2 linked regions of the Pyxidicoccus trucidator genome follow. The protein of the gene in region 1 binds, or shares a complex with, the protein of each later gene. Links are inferred from orthologs where the notes say so. Each region holds a gene or a part of one and is shown in the gene's direction. Other genes may lie near its edges.

The links.
Region 2: the proteins of carA (region 1) and carB are in contact, whole or in part, in a solved structure (PDB 1KEE), measured with the Escherichia coli proteins. The link is inferred for Pyxidicoccus trucidator from one-to-one orthologs.

Annotation. Positions count from the first base shown.
Region 1 is NZ_JAAIXZ010000024.1:139,777-147,365, reverse strand. What follows is about bases 2,216-5,214. They hold carA (glutamine-hydrolyzing carbamoyl-phosphate synthase small subunit), read left to right. Parts: upstream 2,216-3,152; coding sequence 3,153-4,277; downstream 4,278-5,214. Other genes in these bases: pyk (pyruvate kinase), read right to left, coding at 5,020-5,214; G4D85_RS42800 (DUF7986 domain-containing protein), read left to right, coding at 4,294-4,959; G4D85_RS42810 (dihydroorotase), read left to right, coding at 2,216-3,153. In the rest of the region: lepB (signal peptidase I), read left to right, coding at 1-825; G4D85_RS42815 (aspartate carbamoyltransferase catalytic subunit), read left to right, coding at 950-1,843; more of G4D85_RS42810, read left to right, coding at 1,840-2,215; more of pyk, read right to left, coding at 5,215-6,420; G4D85_RS42790 (bifunctional nuclease family protein), read right to left, coding at 6,644-7,429; G4D85_RS42785 (hypothetical protein), read right to left, coding at 7,537-7,589. UniProt on the Escherichia coli protein: Small subunit of the glutamine-dependent carbamoyl phosphate synthetase (CPSase).
Region 2 is NZ_JAAIXZ010000031.1:86,468-90,325, forward strand. It holds carB (carbamoyl-phosphate synthase large subunit), read left to right. Parts: upstream 1-391; coding sequence 392-3,658; downstream 3,659-3,858. Other genes in the region: G4D85_RS46400 (hypothetical protein), read right to left, coding at 1-267; G4D85_RS46410 (NADH:flavin oxidoreductase), read right to left, coding at 3,733-3,858. UniProt on the Escherichia coli protein: Large subunit of the glutamine-dependent carbamoyl phosphate synthetase (CPSase).

The DNA of each region.
Region 1 (7,589 bases):
ACGGCGTCCATCGACGGCAACGCCGACAGGATGCGCGAGGAGCTCAAGGGGCTGGAGGAGCTGACCGCGAAGCACCTGGGCCCGTTCCGCAAGCAGTCCGCCATGGACTTCGTGGGCGGCTTCGGCAAGGCGCTGCTCATCGCCCTGGTCATCCGCACCTTCATCGTGGAGCCGTACCGGATTCCGTCCGGCTCCATGCTCCCCACGCTGCAGATTGGCGACCAGGTCTTCGTCAACAAGTTCATCTACGGGGTGCGCGTCCCGTTCGCCAACGTGGTGCCGTTCGTCATCGTCCGGAAGCCGGAGCGCGGAGACGTCATCGTCTTCAACAACCCGGTGGACGAGTCCAAGGACTACATCAAGCGCGTGGTGGGGCTGCCCGGTGACACCGTGGAGGTGCTCGACGGCGTCATCCACATCAACGGCAAGCCGCAGACGCGCAAGGTCATCTCCACCGACTACGTCGTCCACAACATCACCGACGACGGCCGCTGGTACGACCAGTCCGAGGCGCTGTTCGAGGAGGACCTGTCCGGGGTGACGCACGCGGCGCTGCAGACGCTGGCCCACATGCCCGCTCGCGAGGGCCCCTACGAGGTCCCCCCGGGGCACGTCTTCGTCATGGGCGACAACCGGGACAACAGCGCGGACAGCCGCCATGGCCTGGGCGTCACCGGCCGGGGCAAGGCGGAGTACGTGCCGTACGGCCACATCAAGGGCAAGGCCATGGTGGTGTGGCTGTCGCTGGGCTACGAGGGCCTGCTGCACGGCCTCTTCGGCGGCACCGGCCTGCGGGTGGACCGCTTCTTCGAGCCGGTCCGCTGAAGCACACCCCCGGAAGCGACCGGCCTGCCGGTCCGCTGACGCACACCCGGAAGTCAGGCGACCCGGCGTTCCACGCACGGTGCTTGACGCGCCGTGCGGCGCGGGGTACGCGGCGCCCCCGGCCATGAGACACCTCCTTGGAATCGAAGGCTGGCGCCGGGACGAGCTGGAAGCCCTGCTCGACAGAGCCCAGGCGCACCTGCCCGGCAGACCGGACGCCACGAACATCCTGCGTGGCAAGGTGGTGGCGAACCTCTTCTTCGAGGACTCCACCCGGACGCGCACCTCGTTCCACATGGCCGCCAAGGGCCTGGGCGCGAGCGTGATGAACTGGACCCAGACGGGCTCCTCCGTCTCCAAGGGCGAGACGCTGCTGGACACCGCGCGCAACATCGAGGCGACGGGGCCGACGGTCATCGTCATGCGGCACAGGTCCTCGGGCGCGCCGCACCTGGTGGCGAAGCACGTGCGCTGCGCCATCATCAACGCCGGTGACGGCACCCACGAGCACCCCTCGCAGGCACTGCTGGACGCCTTCACGCTGCGTCAGCGGTGGGGCTCGCTGGACGGGCGCACGGTGCTCATCCTCGGCGACATCATGCACAGTCGCGTGGCGCGCTCGAACCTGCTCTGCCTCCGGGCGCTGGGTGCACGCGTCGTGCTCTGCGGCCCGCCCACGCTGATGCCGCCAGGGCTGGAGGCGATGGGCGCGGAGGTGACACACAGCCTGGACTCGGCGCTGCCGCAGGCGGACGCAGTCATGTGCCTGCGCCTGCAACTGGAGCGGATGAGCGAGAACTTCCTGCCGTCCACGCGTGAGTACTCGCGCCTGTTCGGCCTCAACGCGGCCCGCGAGGAGCGGATGAAGGAGGGCGCGGTGGTGATGCACCCGGGCCCCATCAACCGCGGCGTGGAGATTGCTCCGTCGGTGGCGGACGGCGCCCGCAGCGTCATCCTGGAGCAGGTGTCCAACGGCGTGGCCGTGCGGCGGGCCATCCTGGAGGTATGCGCGTCATGAGCTCCACGGTGCTCTTCCGGCGGGGCCGCGTCATCGACCCGCGCAACGGTGTGGACGGCGTGCGCGACGTGCTGGTGCGCGACGGCAAGGTGGTGGAGGTCTCCGAGGCTCCGCTGCCAGTGCCCGCCAGCGCCGAGGTGGTCGACGCCAACGGCAAGTGGGTGGTGCCGGGCTTCATCGACCTGCACGTGCACCTGCGCGAGCCGGGCGAGGAGGGGAAGGAGACCGTCCTCACGGGCTGCCGCGCCGCGGTGGCGGGCGGCTTCACCGCCGTGGTGGCCATGCCCAACACCAAGGTCGTCAACGACAACGGCATGGTGACGGAGCTGGTGCTGTCCCGCGCCCGCGCGGCGAACCTCTGCCACGTGTACCCCGCCGGGGCCATTACCAAGGGCCTCAAGGGCGAGGAGATGGCGGAGATGGGCGAGCTGGTGTCCGCCGGCTGCGTGGCCATCACCGACGACGGGCGCCCCGTCATGAACGCGGCGCTGATGCGGCGCGCGCTCCAGTACTCCACCCAGTTCGGCGTCCCCATCATGGTCCACGAGGAGGACCTGACGCTGTCCGCCGGCGGCGCCATGCACGAGGGTGCCACGTCCACCCGACTGGGCCTGCGCGGCATCCCCGCCTCGGCGGAGGTGGCCATGGTGGCGCGCGACTTGGTGCTGCTGGAGGAGACGGGCGCCCGGCTGCACCTGGCCCACGTGTCCTGCGAGGGCAGCGTGCGCCTCATCCGCGAGGCGAAGCGCCGCGGCCTGCGCGTCACGTCGGAGGTGACGCCGCACCACCTCATCCTGGATGACCGGGCGGTGGGGGACTACGACACCCACGCGAAGATGGCGCCCCCGCTGCGCTCGGACCGGGATGTCCAGGCCCTGCGCGAGGCGATTGCCGACGGCACGGTGGAGGCCATCGCCACGGACCACGCGCCGCATGGCGTGCTGGACAAGCTGGTGGAGTTCGAGAAGGGCATCAACGGCATCGTCGGGCTGGAGACGGCCCTGGGGCTGACGCTGGAGCTGGTCCACGCGGGCGTGCTCACCGCGACGCGGGCGGTGGAGCTGCTGACGCACGGGCCGGCCCAGGCGTTCAGCCTGCCGGGCGGTCACCTGGCCCCCGGGGCCCCGGCGGACGTCACGGTGGTGGACCCCACGGAGGAGTGGACGGTGGACGCCCACCGGTTCTATTCCCGCAGCCGGAATACCCCCTTCCACGGGCGCAAGCAGAAGGGACGCGTGGTGCAGACGTGGGTCGGCGGTCGCAAGGTGTTCGAGAACGGCCAGGTTGGCCCGGGCAAGGAGTCGCGGTGATGACGAAGAAGGCAGTGCTCGCGCTGGCGGATGGCACCACCTTCGAGGGCCGGGCCTTTGGCGCGGTCGGCGAGATGGTGGGCGAGGTGGTCTTCAACACGACCATGTACGGCTACCAGGAGGTCCTCACGGACCCTTCGTACGTCGGGCAGATCGTCACCATGGCGTACCCGGAGATGGGCAATGTCGGCGCCAACCCGGAGGACGAAGAGGGCTCCAAGGTCCACGCGGTGGGCATGGTGGTCCGCGCGCTGACGGAGCAGCCGTCCAACTGGCGCGCGAAGGAGTCCCTGGACGCGTACCTCAAGCGCAACGGCGTCGCCGGCATCGAGGGCCTGGACACCCGCCGCCTCGTGCGCCACCTGCGCACGCACGGCGCGCAGATGGGCGTCATCTCCAGCGAGGGGCTGTCCCCCGCCGCCCTGGTGGAGCGCGCGAAGACGGCGCGCGGCATGGAGGGGCTGGACCTGGCCACCGGCGTGTCCACGAAGGCGCCGTACACCTTCACCACGCCGTCGCCGGACGTGTTCACCGGCGTGGGTGAGAAGCAGCCCGAGGCGAAGCTCCACTTCGACGTGGTGGCGTACGACTACGGCCTGAAGAAGTCGATGCTCCACTTCCTGGTGGACCAGGGCTGCCGGGTGACGGTGGTGCCCTCCACCACCACGGCGGACGAGGTGCTGGCGCGCAAGCCGCACGGCGTCTTCCTGGCCAACGGCCCCGGGGACCCGGCCGCCGTGAAGGGCGCGGACCGCACCGTGGCGGCGCTGCTGGGCAAGGTGCCGGTGTTCGGTATCTGCCTCGGCCACCAGATCATGGCCCTGGCCCTGGGCGGCCGGACGTACAAGATGAAGTTCGGCCACCGCGGCGGAAACCAGCCCGTGAAGGATTTGACGACGGGCAAGGTGGAGATCACCGCACAGAATCACGGCTTCGCCGTGGACGACGCCAGCCTCAAGGGCCTGGCCGTCGTCACGCACATCAACCTGAATGATGGCACGGTGGAGGGCCTGGCCGTCCCGGACGCTCGGGCCTTCAGCGTGCAGTACCACCCCGAGGCCTCGCCCGGCCCGCATGACGCGCGCTATCTCTTCGGCCGGTTCGCGAAGCTGATGGCGGAGTAGGATGGCAGACCGCCCTATGGACTCGCCGCTGTCACCGCTTTCGTATCAGCCGTATCTGGATCAGCTCATCGCCTTCGGCAGCGCGGAGCCTCGCAAGGAGGACCTCCTCGCCGCCAAGGCGGACTACTTCCGCCTGACGGGAGAGGTGTTCGAGGACGACAAGCTCTTCGAGTTGAGGATGGCGTCCTTCCTCGACTACTACCTCTATGACCGCGTCTCTCCGCTCACCGGCAAGACGCCGGCCGCGGAGCTGTACGAGCAGCGCCTGGCCAACGCTCCGCCCGAGGAGGCCAACGCCTTCCGCAGCTTCACGGAGACGGTCCACGGCCTCTTCGAGGTCCGCAAGCTGGGCAAGGGCGAGGTCCGCCTGCGCGAGCTGTACTCCGGCAAGGACTTCGACGTGACGGAGCGCCGCCACATCGCCGGCCTGGAGACGGGGGACATCATCGAGGCCCGCCTCCTCCCCTTCGGCGGGCACCTGCTGTTCTCCTCCGCCTTCTGCTACCACCCGCGCGTGGCCGTGAAGCCCATCAAGGCCGAGGTGAAGCGCCGCAAGAAGAAGGAGCCGGCACGCACCCCCAACGAGCTCGTCTGGGAGTGTGCCCGCCGCGCCCTCAACGTGGAGCGCTACCGCCAGCTCCCCGTGGAGAAGATCTACGACTTCGAGCAGAAGGTGCTCTGAGTCTCCCTGCCCCGGCCCGCGTCGACTCGCGGGCCCGGGGAAGGGCAGGGCGCCCGCCGCTCAGACCCGGTGGATGCTCATGAGGTTGGTGTTGCCAGGCACGTTGAGCGGGACGCCGGCCACCACCACCACGAGCGTGCCTGTCTTGCAGAGGCCCTCATCGCGGCACAGCTTGCGCACCTGCTTGAGCATGCCGTCCGTGGACGTCACCCGGCCCACCTGGTGCCCCGTCACGCCCCAGTAGAGCGCCATCCGGTTCACCGTGTCCGCGCTCGGCGTGAGGGCGATGATGCGCGCGTTGGGCCGGAACTCGGAGATGAGGCGCGCGGTGTGCCCGCTCTCCGTGTAGGCCACAATCGTGTCGACGTTGAGCTGCGTGGCCGCCGCCACCGCCGCCGCCGCCACGCCCGTCCCCATGTCCTCCGAGCGCTCGAAGGGCGAGTGGTGCTGGTGCCGCACCACGCCCCGCTCCGTCTCCTCGACGATGCGCGCCATGGTGGCCGCGGCCTCGATGGGGTAGCGCCCCGCCGCCGTCTCGCCTGACAGCATCACCGCGTCCGCCCCGTCGAGGATGGCGTTGGCCACGTCCGACACCTCGGCGCGGGTGGGGCGCGGGTTGCTCACCATGCTCTCCAGCATCTCCGTGGCGACGATGACCAGGCCGCCCCGGCGGTTCACCTCGCGCACCATGCGCTTCTGGATGGCGGGGAGCTGCTCGAGCGGCATCTCCACCCCCAGGTCGCCGCGCGCCACCATGATGCCGTCCGCCGCCTCGGCGATGGACTCCAGCGCGTCCACGGCCTGGGGCTTTTCAATCTTCGCGATGAGGGGCGTCTTGTTCTTCTTCACCAGCTCGCGCGCCTTGTGGATGTCGGCCGCGGAGCGCACGAAGGACAGCGCCACGTAGTCCACGCCGACCTCCTGCCCGAAGGCCAGGTCGTCGATGTCCTTGCGGGTAATCGTGGGCACGGACATGGGCGAGCCCGGCAGGTTCAGCCCCTTCTTGTCCTTCAGCAGCCCGCCGACCTCCACGCGGCAGGTGACATCCGGCCCCTGCACCTTCATCACCCGCAGCCGCACCCGGCCGTCGTCCAGGAGGATGTCGTCCCCGCGCACCACGTCCTTCACCAGCGACTTGATGGGCGTGGGGATGACCGAGCCCTGGCCCAGCACCGCGCGCGTCGTCACCGTCACCGTCTGACCGGGCTTCACGGTGAGCTGCCCGCCGTCGAACCTACCCAGGCGGATCTTCGGCCCCTGGACGTCCTGGAGGATGGCCACCGGCGTGCCCAGGCGCTTCGCCACCTTGCGGATGATGGCCACCCGCTGGCGGTGCTCCTCGTGCGTACCGTGGGAGAAGTTCAGCCGCGCCACGTTCATGCCGGCGCGGATGAGGCCCTCGATGACTTCCGGTGTGTCCGACGCGGGCCCGAGGGTGCAGATGATCTTCGCCTTGCGCATATGCGCGGGCATCCTAGGCGTCCGGGAGGGCGGCTTGACAGTCTCTCGCTCACGGGACAATCCTTCCGCCTCGACGCGAGGCGCCCGCCACACCGGCGGGCCCTCGCGTCTTCTTTTGTGCTCTCGACGTCAGAGAGAAAGAAAGCCCGGCTTCCCTGGGAGGGGGGGCCGGGCTTTCTTGCATCTTCACCTGTCCTCGCGCCCGGTAGCCGGGGCCGGCGGCCTAGAGCTCGATCTGCTTGCCCGTTCCCTGGGGCGTGACGGGCGGGTGGCCCGGCGGCAGCGAGTCCAGGTCCATGTCGAGCGGCGGCGGCTGGCCCTGCGAGGGCGCGCCAGGCATGCCGGGCAGGGGCAGGGGCACGCCCTCCTCCGTGTCCATGCCACCGCTGCCACCCACGCCGGGGCCGCCCTGCATGCCCTCGATTTCGTCGCGGCTGATGCCGGCCAGCGTCAGCACCTTGCGGGTGACGCGGATGCGGGCGTGGCTGGTGAGGGCCATGGCGATGGAGTCCGAGGGGCGCGCGTCCAGGGTCATCTTGCGCTTGCCCTGCTCCAGGAAGACGCGGCCGGAGTAGACGTTGTCGCGGAGGTCATCGATGCGGACCTCGGTGACTTTGCCACCGAGCTCCTTCACCACGTCGTCCAGCAGGTCCTGGGCGAGCGGCTGGGGCGGGCTGCGTTCGGCCAGCCGGAAGGCGATGGAGACCGCCGAGGCCTCGTCCACGAAGACGGGCAGGACGATGTCGCGGTCCTTCGTCGTCAGCACGACGGCGTGCGTCTGCGCCTCCACCAGCGGCACCACGTCCTGCACCTCCAGCTCCACGAGCTCGGCGCAGGCCTTGGGGTCGTCCCCATCGTCGGTGATGCAGGGCTGAGAACTCGCCGCGGGTACCGCCGCGGCCACGGCACCTGCCGAGCTGAAGGCAGGCAGGAGCAGCAACCCTCCCAGCGCCAGGACCACTGCGGAGAGGGGGGCTACGAAGAGGGTGGCGCGGTTGGGCGTTTTCACACCCTTAAGCTACGCACCCGGTACCCCCCCGGGAGGGCGCCGCTCCGGGCACGCCCCTCCCGGTGAGACGGCCATGCCCCCCGGGTAGGAGGGCAGGCAGGCGGGCTTCAGCGGGTTTCGTCCTCACCGTCGTCGTCGTCGTAGTCCTCGTCGTCGTCGA
Region 2 (3,858 bases), on another replicon or contig:
CGGTGCGACCGGTGCGCTGCTCCGCTGCCTGGGCGGCGGCGCGGCGGGTGCCGGTGTCGGTGTCGCGGGAGCAGGCGCCGCGGGCTCGGGAGTCGCTGTCGCGGGAGCGGGCGCCGCGGGCTCGGGAGTTGCCGCCGCGGGAGCGGGCGACTCGGGCGCGGGCGTTGGAGCGGCCTCGGCGGCCTCGGGCGTCGTGGGAGCGGCGGGGGCCTGGGCGAGGGCAGGGGACGCGAGGGAGAAAATCAGGGCCAGGGACCAGCGGCGCATGGAACCTCCGAAAGGGGGCGGAGCGTAGCAGAGGCTCGCGCATGGGGCCCGGGCTCCGTGCGAGCGGACAGCCCCGAATACAGTCCGTGCATGTCGCGGCGGAGGTTGGTATGGGGGCCCCCCGATGCCCAAGCGTACCGATATCCGCAAGGTTCTGGTGATTGGCTCGGGCCCGATTGTCATCGGGCAGGCCGTCGAGTTCGACTACTCCGGTACTCAAGCCATCAAGGCACTCCGGGACGAAGGCGTGGAGGTGGTGCTGCTCAACAGCAACCCCGCCACGGTGATGACGGATCCCGAGTTCGCCCACCGCACGTACATCGAACCCATCACCGTCGATGCGGCGGAGCGCATCCTCGCCGCCGAGCGTCCGGACTCGCTGCTGCCGACGATGGGCGGCCAGACGGCGCTCAACCTCGCCAAGGCGCTGGCGGAGCAGGGCATCCTGGAGAAGTACGGCGTGCGCCTGATTGGCGCCTCGCTGGAGGCCATCAACAAGGCCGAGGACCGGCAGCTCTTCAAGGCGGCCATGCAGAAGATCGGCGTGGCGCTGCCCAAGAGCGGCTACGCGACGACGCTGGACCAGGCCATGGCGCTGGTGGAGGAGATTGGCTTCCCCTCCATCATCCGCCCCTCCTTCACGCTGGGCGGCACCGGTGGCGGCATTGCCTACAACCGCGACGAGTTCGAGGCCATCTGCCGCTCGGGCCTGAAGGCCAGCCCCACCTCCACCATCCTGGTGGAGGAGAGCGTGCTGGGCTGGAAGGAATACGAGCTGGAAGTGGTCCGCGACTCGGCGGACAACGTCATCATCGTCTGCTCCATCGAGAACCTGGACCCCATGGGGGTGCACACGGGTGACTCCATCACCGTGGCGCCCGCGCAGACGCTGACGGACCGCGAGTACCAGCGGATGCGGCAGGCGTCGCTGGCCATCATCCGGGAGATTGGCGTCGACACGGGTGGCTCCAACATCCAGTTCGGCATCCACCCCAAGGACGGCCGCATGGTCGTCATCGAGATGAACCCGCGCGTGTCGCGCTCCAGCGCGCTGGCGTCGAAGGCCACGGGCTACCCCATCGCCAAGGTCGCCGCGAAGCTGGCGCTGGGCTACACGCTGGACGAGCTGCGCAACGACATCACCCGGGACACGCCGGCCTCCTTCGAGCCGACGCTGGACTACGTGGTGGTGAAGATTCCGCGCTTCAACTTCGAGAAGTTCCCGCACGCGGACCGGACGCTGACCACGAGCATGCGCTCGGTGGGCGAGGTGATGGCCATTGGCCGCACCTTCCCCGAGGCCTACATGAAGGCGCTGCGCTCCATGGAGCTGGGCCGCGTGGGCCTGGAGTCGCCGGACCTGCCCGACGAGAAGGAAGAGCGGGAGAAGGTGCTGCGCGAGGCCCTGCGGGTGCCGCGCCCGGAGCGCCCGTGGTTCGTGGCGCAGGCGTTCCGCGAGGGCATGACGGTGGAGGCGGTGAACGCGCTGTCCCACATCGACCCGTGGTTCCTGCGCTACATCGAGATGCTGGTGCGCGAGGGACAGACCCTCCAGGAGTACGGCCGGCTGGACCAGCTCCCGGACGACGTGCTTCGGCAGGCGAAGGCGCACGGCTTCTCCGACAAGTACCTGGGCAAGCTGCTCGGCTACCCGGAGGAGGAGGTTCGCGCGCACCGCCACTCGCGCAACATCCGTCCCGTCTTCAAGCGGGTGGACACCTGCGCCGCGGAGTTCGAGGCGTACACGCCCTACCTGTACTCCACCTACGAGGAGGAGGACGAGGCGCCGCCCACGGACCGGCAGAAGGTGCTCATCCTCGGCAGCGGCCCCATCCGCATCGGCCAGGGCATCGAGTTCGACTACGCGTGCGTGCACGCGGCCTTCGCGCTGCGCGAGGCCGGGTACGAGACGGTGATGGTCAACTGCAACCCGGAGACGGTGTCCACGGACTACGACACGTCCGACCGCCTCTACTTCGAGCCGCTGACGATTGAGGACGTGCTCGAGGTGTCCCAGCGCGAGAAGCCGGTGGGCGCGATTGTCCAGTTCGGTGGGCAGACGCCGCTGCGCCTGTCGGTGCCGCTGGAGAAGGCGGGCCTGCCGATTCTGGGCACGTCGCCGGACGCCATCGACCGGGCGGAGGACCGCGAGCGGTTCTCGAAGCTCATCGAGAAGCTGGGGCTGACGCAGCCGGAGAACGGGGTGGCGCGCAGCCACGCCGAGGCCTTCAAGGTGGCGGAGCGCATCGGCTACCCGGTGATGGTGCGGCCCTCGTACGTGCTGGGCGGCCGGGCGATGGAGACGGTGTACGACCAGGCCAGCCTGGAGCGGTACATGCGCGAGGCGGTGAGCGCGTCGCCGGAGCACCCGGTGCTCATCGACCGCTTCCTGAAGGACGCCATCGAGGTGGACCTGGACCTGGTCGCGGACCGGACCGGGGCGACGATGATTGGCGGGGTGCTGGAGCACATCCAGGAGGCCGGGGTGCACTCGGGTGACGCGGCGGCGACGCTGCCGCCGCACTCGCTGTCGCCGGACCTGGTGGAGCGGATGAAGGACCAGGCCATCGCCCTCGCGCGCGAGCTGGGCGTGGTGGGGCTGATGAACGTGCAGTTCGCCATCCAGGGGAAGACCATCTACATCCTGGAAGTGAATCCGCGCGCGAGCCGGACGGTGCCGTTCATCTCCAAGGCCACGGGCGTGGCGATGGCGAAGATCGCCGCGCTGTGCATGGTGGGCAAGACGCTGAAGGAGCTGGGCGCGACGCACGAGCCCGAGTTCAAGCACGTGGCGGTGAAGGAGAGCGTGTTCCCCTTCGCGCGCTTCGCGGGCGTGGACGTCATCCTCGGGCCGGAGATGAAGTCGACGGGCGAGGTGATGGGGCTGTCGGACGACTACGCGTCGGCCTTCGCCAAGAGCCAGCTCGCCGCCGGGGTGCGCCTGCCGAAGAGCGGCAAGGTGTTCATCTCGGTGAAGGACGACGACAAGCCGGCGGTGGTGGACCTGGCGCGGCGGCTGCGGAGCATGGGCTTCTCGCTCATCGTCACCGCCGGCACGCTGGCGTACCTGGCGACGAAGGGAATCGACGCGCAGGTGGTGCAGAAGGTGAAGGAGGGCCGGCCGAACATCGTCGACAAGATTGTCGACGGGGAAATCGTGCTGGTCATCAACACCACCTTCGGCAAGCAGGAGATCTCCGACAGCTTCTCCATCCGCCGCGAGGCGCTGATGCACTCGGTGCCGTACTACACGACGGTGCAGGCGGCGCGCATGGCGGTGGGCGCGCTGGAGGCGCTCAAGCGCGCGGACCTGTCCGTGAAGCCGCTCCAGGAGTACCTGGGCATCACCGGCGGCAAGCCGACGGGCGCGGGCAAGGGTGGCAAGCGGTAGCGGCCTTCACCCGGTGAAGTGACGCGCGCGGCCCTGCTCCTCCTGGGAGTGGGGCCGCATGCGTTTGGGGCGGCTCAGGCGGCGACGAAGTTCTTCCACTGCCGCATGTAGGTGATGAAATTCTCGGAGAGGCCCTCGCCCCGGAGCGTCTCGGGAGCGACGGGGGGCCGCTGGATGTCGCCACCGCGGCGGATGCGCTC